Regions from separate parts of the Streptomyces sp. NPDC049813 genome, predicted to be linked through region 1. Evidence: riboswitches for the same ligand, from Rfam matches in the RefSeq annotation. Region 1 holds a riboswitch; each other region holds the start of a gene.
The links. A riboswitch is a leader RNA that binds a small molecule or an ion and turns the genes downstream of it on or off. The one in region 1 is predicted to bind cobalamin.
Positions count from the first base shown of each region.

Region 2: linked by a shared signal. The riboswitch ahead of ACIBW6_RS17125 (HoxN/HupN/NixA family nickel/cobalt transporter) and the one ahead of metE (5-methyltetrahydropteroyltriglutamate--homocysteine S-methyltransferase) in region 1 are both predicted to bind cobalamin.
Region 3: linked by a shared signal. The riboswitch ahead of cobN (cobaltochelatase subunit CobN) and the one ahead of metE (5-methyltetrahydropteroyltriglutamate--homocysteine S-methyltransferase) in region 1 are both predicted to bind cobalamin.

Region 1 is NZ_JBITLI010000014.1:73,650-77,852, forward strand. It holds gene ACIBW6_RS26240 (metallophosphoesterase) at 1-866, shown strand, start outside; cobalamin riboswitch at 1,238-1,463, shown strand; gene metE (5-methyltetrahydropteroyltriglutamate--homocysteine S-methyltransferase) at 1,619-3,949, shown strand; gene ACIBW6_RS26250 (DUF2637 domain-containing protein) at 4,063-4,203, opposite strand, start outside.
Region 2 is NZ_JBITLI010000007.1:117,928-122,130, reverse strand. It holds gene rho (transcription termination factor Rho) at 1-379, shown strand, start outside; gene ACIBW6_RS17135 (GNAT family N-acetyltransferase) at 409-909, shown strand; gene ACIBW6_RS17130 (inorganic diphosphatase) at 1,002-1,505, shown strand; cobalamin riboswitch at 1,535-1,755, shown strand; gene ACIBW6_RS17125 (HoxN/HupN/NixA family nickel/cobalt transporter) at 1,787-2,899, shown strand; gene ACIBW6_RS17120 (hypothetical protein) at 3,202-4,203, shown strand, end outside.
Region 3 is NZ_JBITLI010000006.1:133,884-138,086, forward strand. It holds gene cobN (cobaltochelatase subunit CobN) at 1-1,840, opposite strand, end outside; cobalamin riboswitch at 1,872-1,998, opposite strand; gene ACIBW6_RS15535 (cobalamin biosynthesis protein CobG) at 2,090-3,466, shown strand; gene ACIBW6_RS15540 (precorrin-8X methylmutase) at 3,459-4,100, shown strand; gene ACIBW6_RS15545 (precorrin-2 C(20)-methyltransferase) at 4,097-4,203, shown strand, end outside.

The DNA of each region.
Region 1 (4,203 bases):
CCGTGGGCGGCGTCGGGACGGGCCAGGACCGGGCCCGCGCCGTGACATGGGCGATCCTCGGTGTGGCGGCCGTGCTGCTCGTCTGGGGGTACGCCGAGGCCCGCCGGGTGCCGCGGGTGCGCCACCTGGAGGTGCGGCTGCCGCGCCTGGGAGCCGGGTTGGACGGCACGCGCGTCGCCCTGATCACGGACACGCACTACGGCCCGCTCGACCGCGCCCGCTGGTCCGCGCGGGTCTGCGAGCGGGTGAACTCCCTGGAGGCCGACCTGGTCTGCCACACCGGCGACATCGCCGACGGTACGGCCGGCCGCCGCCGCCCCCAGGCCGCCCCGCTCGGGACCGTCCGGGCCTCCCGGGCCCGGGTCTACGTCACCGGCAACCACGAGTACTACAGCGAGGCCCAGGGCTGGGTCGACCTCATGGACGAGCTGGGCTGGGAGCCGCTGCGCAACCGCCATCTGCTGCTGGAACGCGGTGGTGACACCCTCGTGGTCGCCGGTGTGGACGACGTCACCGCCGAGTCGTCCGGGCTGGCCGGACACGGCGCGCATCTGGCCGGGGCCCTGCAAGGCGCCGATCCCGAGCTGCCCGTGCTGCTCCTGGCGCACCAGCCCACGTTCGTCGACCGGGCCGCAGCCGGTGGCGTCGATCTCCAGCTGTCCGGCCACACGCACGGCGGCCAGATCTGGCCCTTCCACTACCTGGTCCGCCTCGACCAGCCGGCTCTCGCGGGCCTCAGCCGGCACGGCGCCCGCACCCTCCTCTACACCAGCCGCGGCACCGGTTTCTGGGGTCCGCCGTTCCGCGTCTTCGCACCCAGCGAGATCACTCTGCTCGTGCTCCGCTCACCGCAGCGGTCCGGCTGAGCCGCTCACGGTCGTCCCGCACGGTTCCGGCCCCGCGACGGGCCGGGCCCGGCCTCCCCGTTCCGCCACCCCGCCTCGGGATCAGCGCTGAGCCCGACCCGGCCGGTCCGCCTTCTCCTGCGCGTCGAGCAGTTCCTCTCCTTGTTCGAGCCCCCAGCTCCCGAGTGCCGCCAACGTGCCCTCGACCAGACTGCGTCCCCCTCCGGGTTTCATCCCGGCGCGGCGGTGCCGGGCGTGCCCGCGCTGCCCGTGTCCGGGGCGGAGTGACGGGGTGCCGGCTGCGGTCCGTCCGGAAGCAGCGGCGTCCCTTGCGTGGCTCATCTCACAATCCGGATCCTGGACGGTGCGGGTGTCGGCCGGCGCCGCCTCGTAGGGTGGCGTCCGCAGTCGGTTCGTCCTGTCCGCCAGGCAGGGCGTCGCAAGAGGGAACCCGGTGGGAATCCGGGACTGCCCCGCAGCGGTGAGCGAGAACGACCGCCGTCATACGCACTGGCCCCCGAGACAGGGGGCTGGGAAGCGACGGCCAGTAGGTGTCCCGTCCGGTCCGGACGGACGTGCTCGCGAGTCCGAAGACCTGCCGACTGCCCGTGTGCGTACGACGCGTACGCGGACATCCCGGTGACCTCGTGGGCGGGTCGGCGTACACATGCGGCGGACGACCGTGCCTCGGCGCGGGCAGCCCGCGGTGTGTGACTCCTTCGTGCGTGCGGGTCCCCGGGATCCCAGGGATACGTCTCTCGAAGGAGATCTCCGTGACCACGAAGACCGCCGCTGCCGCCGCGACGGCGCGGGCCACCGTGTACGGCTACCCCCGCCAGGGCCACGACCGCGAGCTGAAGAAGGCGATCGAGGGGTACTGGAAGGGCCGCGTGAGCGCCGCCGCCCTCCGCTCCACCGCCGCGGACCTGCGCCGCACGAACTGGCGGGAACTCGCCGCCGCGGGCCTCGGTGAGGTGCCCACCGGCGACTTCTCGTACTACGACCACGTCCTGGACACGAGCGTCATGGTCGGGGCCGTCCCGGCGCGGCACCGCGAGGCCGTCGACGCGGACGCCCTCGACGGGTACTTCGCCATGGCCCGCGGCACCCAGGACGTCGCGCCGCTGGAGATGACCAAGTGGTTCGACACCAACTACCACTATCTGGTGCCGGAGTTGGGGCCGGACACGGTGTTCACCGCCGACTCCGCCAAGCAGGTCACGGAGCTGGCGGAGGCCCTCACCTTGGGGCTGGCCGCCCGCCCCGTCCTCGTCGGTCCGGTGACCTACCTCCTGCTCGCCAAGCCCGCGCCCGGTGTCGCCGCCGGCTTCGATCCGCTGACCCTGCTGGACCGGCTGCTGCCGGTGTACGCCGAGGTGCTGGCCGACCTCCGCGCGGCGGGCGCCGAATGGGTGCAGCTCGACGAGCCCGCCCTGGTCCAGGACCGCACCCCGGCGGAGCTGAACGCCGCCGCCCGCGCCTACCGCGACCTCGGCGCCCGCACCGACCGGCCCAAACTGCTGGTGGCCTCCTACTTCGACCGGCTCGGCGCGGCCCTGCCGGTGCTGGCCAAGGCGCCGGTCGACGGCCTCGCCCTCGACTTCACGGGCGCCGCCGCCGCGAACCTGGACGCCCTGGCGGCCATCGGCGGGCTGCCCGGAAAGCGACTGGTCGCCGGGGTCGTCGACGGCCGCAACGTGTGGGTCGACGACCTCGCCGGGTCCCTGGCCACGCTCGGCACCCTGCTCGGCCTCGCGGACCGCGTCGACGTCGCGGCGTCCTGCTCGCTGCTGCACGTCCCGCTGGACACGGCGCCGGAACGCGACATCGACCCGCAGATCCTGCGGTGGCTCGCCTTCGCCCGGCAGAAGACCGCCGAAGTGGCCACCCTCGCCCGGGGGCTCGCCCAGGGCACGGACAGCATCAGGGCGGAACTGGCCGCCAACAAGGCGGATCTGGCCTCGCGGGCCGCCTCTCCCCTCACCCGCGATCCGGCCGTCCGGGCCCGCGCGGCGGCGGTGACGGACGCGGACGGCCGCCGCGCGCAGCCGTACGCCGAGCGGGCCGCCGCCCAGCGCGCCCACCTCGCGCTGCCGCTGCTGCCGACCACCACCATCGGCTCGTTCCCGCAGACCGCCGAAGTGCGGTCCGCCCGGGCCGGCCTGCGGGCCGGACGCCTGGACACCGCGGACTACGAGGCACGCATCAGGGACGAGATCCGCGACGTCGTCTCCTTCCAGGAGAAGACGGGCCTCGACGTCCTCGTGCACGGCGAGCCCGAACGCGACGACATGGTCCAGTACTTCGCGGAGCAGCTCACCGGATACCTCGCGACGCGGCACGGCTGGGTCCAGTCGTACGGCACGCGCTACGTCCGCCCGCCGGTCCTGGCCGGGGACGTCTCCCGGCCGGAGCCGATGACGGTGCGCTGGACGACGTACGCCCAGTCGCTCACGGACCGGCCGGTCAAGGGCATGCTCACCGGGCCGGTGACCATGCTCGCCTGGTCCTTCGTCCGCGACGACCAGCCGCTCGGCGACACCGCACGGCAGGTCGCCCTCGCCCTGCGCGACGAGGTCACCGACCTGGAGACGAGCGGCACGTCGGTCATCCAGGTCGACGAGCCAGCGCTGCGTGAGACGCTTCCGCTGCGCGCCGCCGACCGCGCCGCGTATCTCGCCTGGGCCACGGAGGCGTTCCGCCTCACCACCGCGGGCGTGCGGGCCCGGACGCAGATCCACACGCACATGTGTTACGCGGAGTTCGGGGACATCGTCCAGGCCATCGACGATCTCGACGCCGACGTCATCAGCCTGGAAGCGGCCCGCTCCCACATGCAGGTCGCCCATGAGCTGGCGGAGCACGGCTATCCGCGTGCGGCAGGGCCGGGTGTCTACGACATCCACTCCCCCCGCGTCCCCGGCGTGGCGGAGGCATCCGCCCTGCTGCGCACGGGACTTGAGGCCATCCCGGCCGAGCGGTTGTGGGTCAACCCCGACTGCGGCCTGAAGACCCGCGGCTGGCCCGAGACCCGTATCTCCCTGGAGAACCTCGTGGCGGCTGCGCGTGCCGTCCGCGCCGAGCTGGGCGCGGCCAGGGCCTGACGGCGGCACGGGAACGCGTCGGGCCGGGGTGCCTGCCGCCCCGGCCCGACGCGTCGTATCACACGGCGGGGTGGGTCACCGGGAAGGTGCTCGCCGTGCGGTCGCCGTCCCGGTCAGGCCGGCGGCGGCTTCGTGGCGGTGCGTCGGCCGCGGTGCCGGGGGTGGCTCTGGCGCGGCGGGCGGCTGAGGGTGATCTGCCGCATCAGCTGCTGGAAGCAGGCGAGCGCGGCCAGCGCGGGCAACGCGGCCGCTGC
Region 2 (4,203 bases), on a different contig from region 1:
GCGCCTGTTCGGCGCGGCCCGCGCCACGGAGGAGGCGGGTTCCCTGACGGTCCTCGCCACCGCCCTGGTCGACACCGGTTCGCGCGCCGACGACTACTTCTTCGAGGAGCTGAAGGGCACCGGCAACATGGAGCTGCGCCTGGACCGTGCCCTCGCCGACCGCCGCGTCCACCCCGCCGTCGACCTCGCCCCTTCCGGCACCCGCCGCGAGGAACTCCTGCTGTCCGCCGCGGAGTCGGCGGCCGTCCGCGGGCTGCGCCGGGCCCTCCAGGGCCGCGACCCCCACAGCGCCTACGAGTCGCTGCTCGACACGCTGCGCCGTACCCCGGACAACGCCGCGTTCCTGCGCCAGGTCCACTCGACGGTCCCGACCCGCTGACACCCGGCCGGATGCGTAATACTCGCTTCATGACTTCGATCCTGACGCGCCCCGGCCGCGACCCGGCCGTCACGGTGCGGCGGGCCACCGCGGGCGACGCCAAGAGGCTGACCCGGCTCGTGCGCGGCTCCCGCGCCTATGAGGGGCAGTACGCGTCGATGGTCGCGGGCTACCGGATGGGGCCCGACTACATCGAGGCGCACCGGGTCTTCGTCGCGACCGACACGGCGCGGGACCGTCCCGCCCGCGTTCTCGGCTTCTACGCGCTGCTCCTCGCCCCGCCGGAGCTGGACCTGATGTTCGTCGCGAACGACGCCCAGGGCCTGGGCATCGGCCGGCTGCTCGTCGCCCACATGCGCGAGGAGGCCGCCGCCGCGGGCCTGGACCACGTCCGGGTCGTCGCGCACCCACCGGCCGAGGGCTTCTACCGCAGCGTGGGCGCCGTGCGCACCGGCACCGCAGCCGCCCGTCCGCCCGCCGTCGCCTGGGACCGCCCCGAACTCGTCCTCCCCCTCACGCCCGCGGTGTGAACTCCGCCGCGGTCGCAGGGGTTCCGCCCTCGCCGCCCACGGCGCACACTCGGTGGCATCCGAGCGGGCGGCAATGCGGCAAGGAGGCCACATTGGGCGGCAGCGAGACGCGGGGCGAGGCGTTCGACGTGATCGTGGAGATCCCGCAGGGGTCCCGGAACAAGTACGAGATGGACCACGAGCTCGGGCGGATCCGGCTCGACCGGATGCTGTTCACCTCGACCCAGTACCCCGCGGACTACGGCTACATCGACGGCACGCTCGGCGGCGACGGTGACCCGCTGGACGCGCTCGTGCTGACCGCCGACGCCACGTTCCCCGGCTGCACCATCGAGTGCCGGGCCATCGGCATGTTCGTGATGAGCGACGAGAAGGGCCCCGACGAGAAGATCCTCTGCGTCCCCGCCCACGATCCGCGCCACGCCGCCATCCAGGACATCGAGGACATCCCGGAGTTCGACCGCCTGGAGATCACCCACTTCTTCGAGGTCTACAAGGACCTGGAGCCCGGCAAGTCGGTGGACGGCTCGCACTGGGAGGGCCGGGACAAGGCCTACCAGGAGATCGCACGGGCGCGCGGACGCCGGCCGGCCTGACCGCCCGTCGGCGCCGGCGAGCGCGTCGACTAGGGTGATCGGGCCGTGGTGCTCGGGAAGACCGGTGACGGCCCCCAGGGGTCAAGTCCGGAGCGGCCCTCGCCACTGTGATCGGGCCCCGCTCCGCCCCCGGGACGGCGCGGGACGCACCGCTCCACCGTGCCACTGGCCGCCGCCCGGCGGCTGGGAAGGCCGGAGCGGCGTGGCACGCCCGTAAGCCAGGAGACCGGCCACGGCATCTCACGAAGTGATTCCACGAGGTGCTGGAGCGTGATCAAGGCATGACCTTGCCCGGAAACTCCCCTGCGCGGCCCGCCGGGCCGCCCGCCTTCCGCTGGCGCCGCGAGGACACCGTGCGCACCGCGGGGCTCCTGGCGGTGATAGCGGCCCTGCACGTCGTCGCGTTCGGCGTGCTGTTCCTGCTCGTCGTCCCCGAGCACTACGAGGTCGGCAACAAGGCCTTCGGCATCGGCCTGGGCGTCACCGCGTACACCCTCGGCATGCGGCACGCCTTCGACGCCGACCACATCGCGGCGATCGACAACACGACCCGCAAGCTGATGGCGGACGGCAGACGACCGGTCTCCGTGGGGTTCTGGTTCGCGCTCGGCCACTCCAGCGTGGTCGTCGCGATGGCCGCCCTGGTCGCGGGCGGGGCCGCCCTCGCGGGCATCCTGCTGAACGACGAGTCCCGCACCCACCAGGCGCTCGGTGTCGTCGGCACGACCGTCTCCGGTACGTTCCTGTACCTCATCGCCGCCCTGAACCTCGTCGCCCTGCTGGGCATCCTGAAGGTCTTCCGGGCGATGCGCGGGGGCTCGTACGACGAGCGGGAGCTCGAAGCGCACCTGGACTCCCGGGGTTTCATGAACCGTGTGCTGGGCCGCTTCACCCGGTCGATCACCCGGCCGGGACAGATGTACCCGCTCGGCTTCCTCTTCGGGCTCGGCTTCGACACGGCGACCGAGGTGACGCTGATGGTGATGGCGGGCAGCGGCGCGGCGGCCGGGCTGCCCTGGTACGCGATCCTGTGCCTGCCGCTGCTGTTCGCGGCGGGCATGAGCCTGTTCGACACGCTCGACGGGACGTTCATGAACTTCGCGTACCAGTGGGCGTTCTCGAACCCGGTGCGCAAGGTGTTCTACAACCTCACCATCACCGGCCTGTCGATCGCGGTCGCGTTCTTCATCGGCACGATCGAGCTGGTCGGCGTCCTGCACGAGAAGCTCTCCCTCTCGGACGCGGTGACCGGCTGGATAGCCGGGCTCGACCTCGACAACGTCGGCTACGTCATCGTCGGCCTGTTCGTGGTGGTCTGGGCGGCGGCGCTCGCGTACTGGCGCCTCGCCCGGGTCGAGCAGCGGTGGTCGGCCCGGGTCGCCGGGAGCGGCTGAGCGCGGGCCGTTCACGCGACGCGGGCCGTTCGGCCCCCCACCCGGGGTCACTCGGCCCGCTCCCGGCGGCGGTGTCCGCTGCGATAGTGCTGTGCAGAGCCTCCCGTGCCCTCGCTCTCCCGCCGCGGCGCATGGTCGAGGCCCGGGCCCGCCGGCCGCAGAAGGGGGAACTGCGGCCGGCGGGCCCGGTCACGGGCACCGGCGGACCGCCCGTCCCGGCACGTCAGGGACGCTCCGGCGACGGCGGGAGCGATAGGGTGTCGCGTCGAACCGCAGCCGCCCGAACACGCAGGAGTACGCACGTGACCGTAGCCACCGACTCGTCCGAGGCCGTCCTGCCGTCCAGCGCGGACGCCGGGCAGGCGCCTGCCGCGGAGCCGCGGTCCACGACCGAGGTGCCGCAGGCGCGACCGGCCGGCTCCGGTGCGGACGAGAACTTCTGGCAGCCCCCGGCCGCCGGACGCGACGAGGAGCCCCAGGACGGCGCGGAAAGCGCGGCCGACGAGGATGACGAGCCGGGCGCAGGCGACGTGGCGGAGGCCGTCGTCGCCGACGCCCGGGCGTTCGGCGGCTACGCCCGGACCGGCGGCTGGACCTTCGCCCTGAAGGTGGCCCGCAGCGTCCGGCCCGGCGGCCAGAGCGCCGGCGAGACACCCAAGGTCTCGGCGCGCAGGTTCGCCGAGCTGGCGGAGTGTTCGGCCGACCGCGTCATGCGCTTCTACAAGGCGTGGGACCGGGCGGCGGACGACGGGGTGGTGCCCCAGTTCGAGGCCCTGACCCCGGGCGCCGGCATCGAACTGCCGGACGCCGAGCTCTGGTTGTCCTACTACGTGTCGCGCTCCAGCGCCGGTTCGGTGCGCGGCCAGGCGATCACCGAGGCCGCGGAGGCCGAGGGCATCCGGCCGACCAAGGCGCTGGAGGTCGCCGAGAACCCGACGGCGCTGCGGGCCGCGATCCTCGCCGACCCGGGCACGGCGGAGGCCGCCCGCAAGGCGCTGATGGACCGCCTCGGCGAGGACCCGGCGCTCCGTTCGGGCCTGGCCCGCGACATCGTGCGGGCGGACGAGCTGAAGAAGGCCGTCGCCGAGGAGTCCAGGACCGGCGACCGGCTCGAGTACGTCCGCAGGATCGCCGAGGAGGGCGAGGTCAAGACGGCGGCGGGGCAGAAGATCGAGGCGCCGGCGCAGCTGCGCGAGGAGGCCGAGCGCCACCTGTCCCTGATCGACGAGCTGGACGAGGACGAGGAGGCGGGCGAGTGGGCCCGCGAGGCGTACGACTCGGTGCGCACGCTCGTCGCGGAGGCC
Region 3 (4,203 bases), on a different contig from region 1:
CGAGGAGTTGTTCCAGGCGGGCGATGTCGCCGTAGGAGTCGGCGCGCGCCATCGGCGGCACCAGGTGGTCGATGAGGGTGGCGTGGACGCGCCGCTTGGCCTGGGTGCCCTCGCCTGGGTCGTTGACCAGGAACGGGTAGACCAGCGGCAGGTCGCCGAGGGCCGCGTCGGGGGCGCAGGCGGCGGACAGGCCCGCGTTCTTGCCGGGCAGCCACTCCAGGTTGCCGTGCTTGCCGAGGTGGATCATCGCGTCGGCGCCGAAACCTCCGTCGTCGGCGGAGGCGGCGATCCAGCGGTAGGCCGCCAAGTAGTGGTGCGAGGGCGGCAGATCCGGGTCGTGGTAGATCGCGATCGGGTTCTCGCCGAAGCCGCGCGGCGGCTGGATGAGGACGAGCAGGTTGCCGCGGCGCAGGGCCGCCAGCACGATGTCGCCCTCGGGGTTGCGGGAGCGGTCGAGGAACATCTCGCCGGGCGGCGGGCCCCAGTGCCGCTCGACGGCGTCGCGCAGTTCCTGCGGCAGCGTCACGTACCAGCGCCGGTAGTCGGCGGCCGGGATGCGGACGGGGTTGCGGGCGAGCTGCTCCTCGGTCAGCCATTCCTGGTCGTGGCCGCCCGCGTCGATGAGCGCGCGGATCAGCTCGTCGCCGTCACCGGAGGCGAAACCGGGGATCTCGGCGGTGTCCCCGAAGTCGTAGCCCTCGGCGATGAGCCGCTTGAGCAGGACGATCGCGGAGGCGGGGGTGTCCAGGCCGACCGCGTTGCCGATCCGGGAGTGCTTGGTCGGGTACGCGGACAGGACGAGGGCCAGCTTCTTGTCCGCGGCGGGGATGTGGCGCAGGCGGGCGTGGCGGACGGCGATCCCGGCGACGCGGGCGGCGCGCTCGGGGTCGGCGACGTAGGCGGGCAGGCCGTCCTCGTCGATCTCCTTGAAGGAGAACGGGACGGTGATGAGGCGCCCGTCGAACTCCGGTACCGCGATCTGGCTCGCGGCGTCCAGCGGCGAGACGCCCTCGTCGTTGGCCGCCCAGTCCGCGCGGGACGAGGTCAGGCACAGGGCCTGGAGGATCGTCACGTCGAGGCCGGTGAGGGCGCCCGCGTCCCATGCCTCGTCGTCGCCGCCCGCGCTCGCCTCGGCGGGGCGGGTGCCGCCCGCCGCGAGGACGGTGGTGACGATGGCGTCGGCGGGGCGCAGCGCGTCGATCAACTCCGGTTCGGGGGCGCGCAGCGAGGCCACGTAGAGCGGCAGCGGGCGGGCTCCGGCGCGCTCGATCGCGTCGCACAGGGCGCCGACGAAGGCGGTGTTGCCGCTCATGTGGTGGGCGCGGTAGTAGAGCACGGCGACGGTCGGCCCCGCGGTCTGCGACGGCGTGCGCTCCAGGGGGCCCCAGGTCGGCGCGGAGGCCGGGGGCTCGAAGCCGTGGCCGGTCAGCAGGACCGTGTCGGAGAGGAACGCCGCCAGCTGGGCGAGGTTGGCGGGACCGCCGTGCGCCAGGTAGGCGTGGGCCTCGGCGGCGATGCCGACGGGGACGGTGGAGGCCGCCATCAGCTGGGCGTCCGGGGCCTGTTCACCGCTGAGCACGACCAGCGGGAGACCGGCGGCGGTCAGCCGGTCGATGCCGTCCTGCCAGGCGCGGACCCCGCCGAGCAGGCGGACGACGACGAGGGCGACCCCGTCGAGCAGCGCGTCCAGCTCGCTCGCCACGTCGATCCGGGAGGGGTTCGCGAAGCGGTACGTGACCGGGGCGCCGGCCGCGGTGTTCGCCGCGCGGGCGCTGAGCAGGTCGGTGTCGGACGTCGACAGGAGCAGGAGCTGCGCGGGCCGTGAGGGCTGCTGGGGCATGCGTCGGCTGGCCTTCCTCGGGGTGTCCGCGCCCCGGGTGGGTTCTGACGGCGGGAGTTCCTGGCTCACCCTCTGCGTATGAGAGGGCTCACAGTGGCGGGACCGCGCCGGAATCGCACCGGGCTTCCTCCCCTGTCGCCGTCGCTGGCGATGGTGGCGGGCCGGACAGGACCGCCGCGGTCATCGTACGGGTCGGGGGCATGACCTGGTACGGGAAGCCGGTCACACCCGGTGGGTATGCTCCGTCGCATGCCCGCCTCCCCCATACCCGTCGGCCCCGACACGTCCGGAACGCCCGGTACGTTCCGGGGCGACGCGTGTCCCGGCGCGCTGCGGCTGCACGCGGCGGACGACGGTTTCCTGGCGCGGGTCCGCATCCCCGGCGGGGTGCTCGACGCGGCCGGGGCGCGGGCGCTAAGTGACGCGGCCCGCCGGCTCGGCGACGGCTCGCTGCACCTCACCTCGCGGGGGAACGTGCAGCTGCGCGGGGTGCGGGACGGGTGCGGCGGGGAGCTCGCGGAGCTGCTCGGCGCGGCCGGGCTGCTGCCGTCGCCCGCGCACGAGCGGGTCCGCAACGTGGTGGCTTCGCCGATGTCCGGGCTCGACGGTCTCGGGTCCGTGGACGTACGGGCCTGGCTGACCGGGCTCGACGCGGCGGTGCTGGCGAGTTCCGTGACGCCCGCGCTGTCCGGCCGGTTCCTCTTCGGGCTCGACGACGGCCGCGGGGACGTGGCCGGTCTCGGCCCGGACGTGCTGCTGCGCGGCTGCCCGGACGGTTCCGCGGTGCTCGTGGTCGGCGGGGCGGAGTTCGGGGTGCGGTACGAGGACGCGGCGCGGGCCGCGGTTCTCGCGGCGGAGGTCTTCGTCGAGGCCGCGCGCGACGTCCCTGCCCGACGGGTCTGGCGGGTCCGAGAACTGGGCCTGCCCGCGCCGGAGTTGACCACTCGCCTGCACGCGGCGCTCACAGAGGGCGGCATCGAGACCAGCCCTGCCAGGGGCGCGGGGAACTGCGCGACCAGCCACGACGGCGTCGCACGGGCCGATCAGCACGCCACCGGCAACGGTGCGAAGGCCACGGGGCTCCGCCCCGGACCCCGCTCCTCAATCGCCGGAGGGGCTGAATTCGACGGGCCGTCCGCTCGAACGCCGCTGCCCCCAGAGGGCGCTGAATTCGACGGGCCGTCCGCAGAAGCCGGCGCGGCCGGACAGGGTGCGGGGGCCCTCACCGTGACCCCCCGGTTCGGCGCGGTCACCGCCGCACAGTGGCAGGCCCTCACCGACCTGGCCGCCCAACTCCCCCCAGGAGAACTCCGCCTGACCCCCTGGAAGGACATCGTCATCCCCGGCGCCACAACAGCACAGGCAGCGGAGCTGACCCGCACGGGCCTGGAGACCGACCCCGCGTCCCCCTGGACCCGCGTCGGCGCCTGCATCGGCCGCCCCGGCTGCGCGAAGGCCCACGCGGACGTGCGGGCCGACGCGACGGCCCAGCACCCGCACCTGCCCACCTACTGGTCCGGCTGTGAGCGCCGCTGCGGTCACCCGGCCGGACCCTACGTCGACGTCGTGGCCCGCCCCGACGGCACGTACGCCGTCACGACCGAAAGAGCCGAACCCCGTGTATGACTACGAGAAGGACGGCGCCGCGATCTACCGCGAGTCCTTCGCCACCATCCGCGCCGAGGCGGCAGCCGGCCTCGCGGAGCTGCCCGCCGACGTCGCCCAGGCGGCGGTCCGCATGATCCACGCCTGTGGTCAGGTGGATCTCGTCCGGGACATCGGCCACTCCGCCGGTGTCGTGGCGAAGGCGCGGGCGGCCCTGCGCGGCGGGGCGCCGATCCTGTGCGACGCGCGGATGGTCGCCAGCGGCGTCACCCGCAAGCGGCTGCCCGCCGACAACGAGGTCCTCTGCACGCTGAACGAGCCGGAAGTCCCGGCGCTCGCGGCCGAGTTGGGCACGACGCGCAGCGCCGCGGCCCTGGAGCTGTGGCGGGACCGGCTGGACGGCGCCGTCGTCGCCATCGGCAACGCGCCGACCGCCCTCTTCCACCTCCTGGAGATGATCGGCAAGGGCGCGCCGCGGCCCGCCGCGGTGCTCGGCATCCCGGTCGGGTTCGTCGGGGCGGCGGAGTCCAAGGACGCGCTCGCCGCGAACGAGTTCGGCCTGGAGTACCTGATCGTGCGCGGGCGCCGGGGCGGCAGCGCCATCACCGCCGCCGCGCTCAACGCCATAGCGACCGAGGTGGAGATCCAGGCATGAGCGACTCCCCCACCACCACCGGGAAGCTGTACGGGGTCGGGCTCGGGCCCGGCGACCCGGAGCTGATGACCGTCGCCGCCGTGCGCGCCATCGCCGGCGCCGA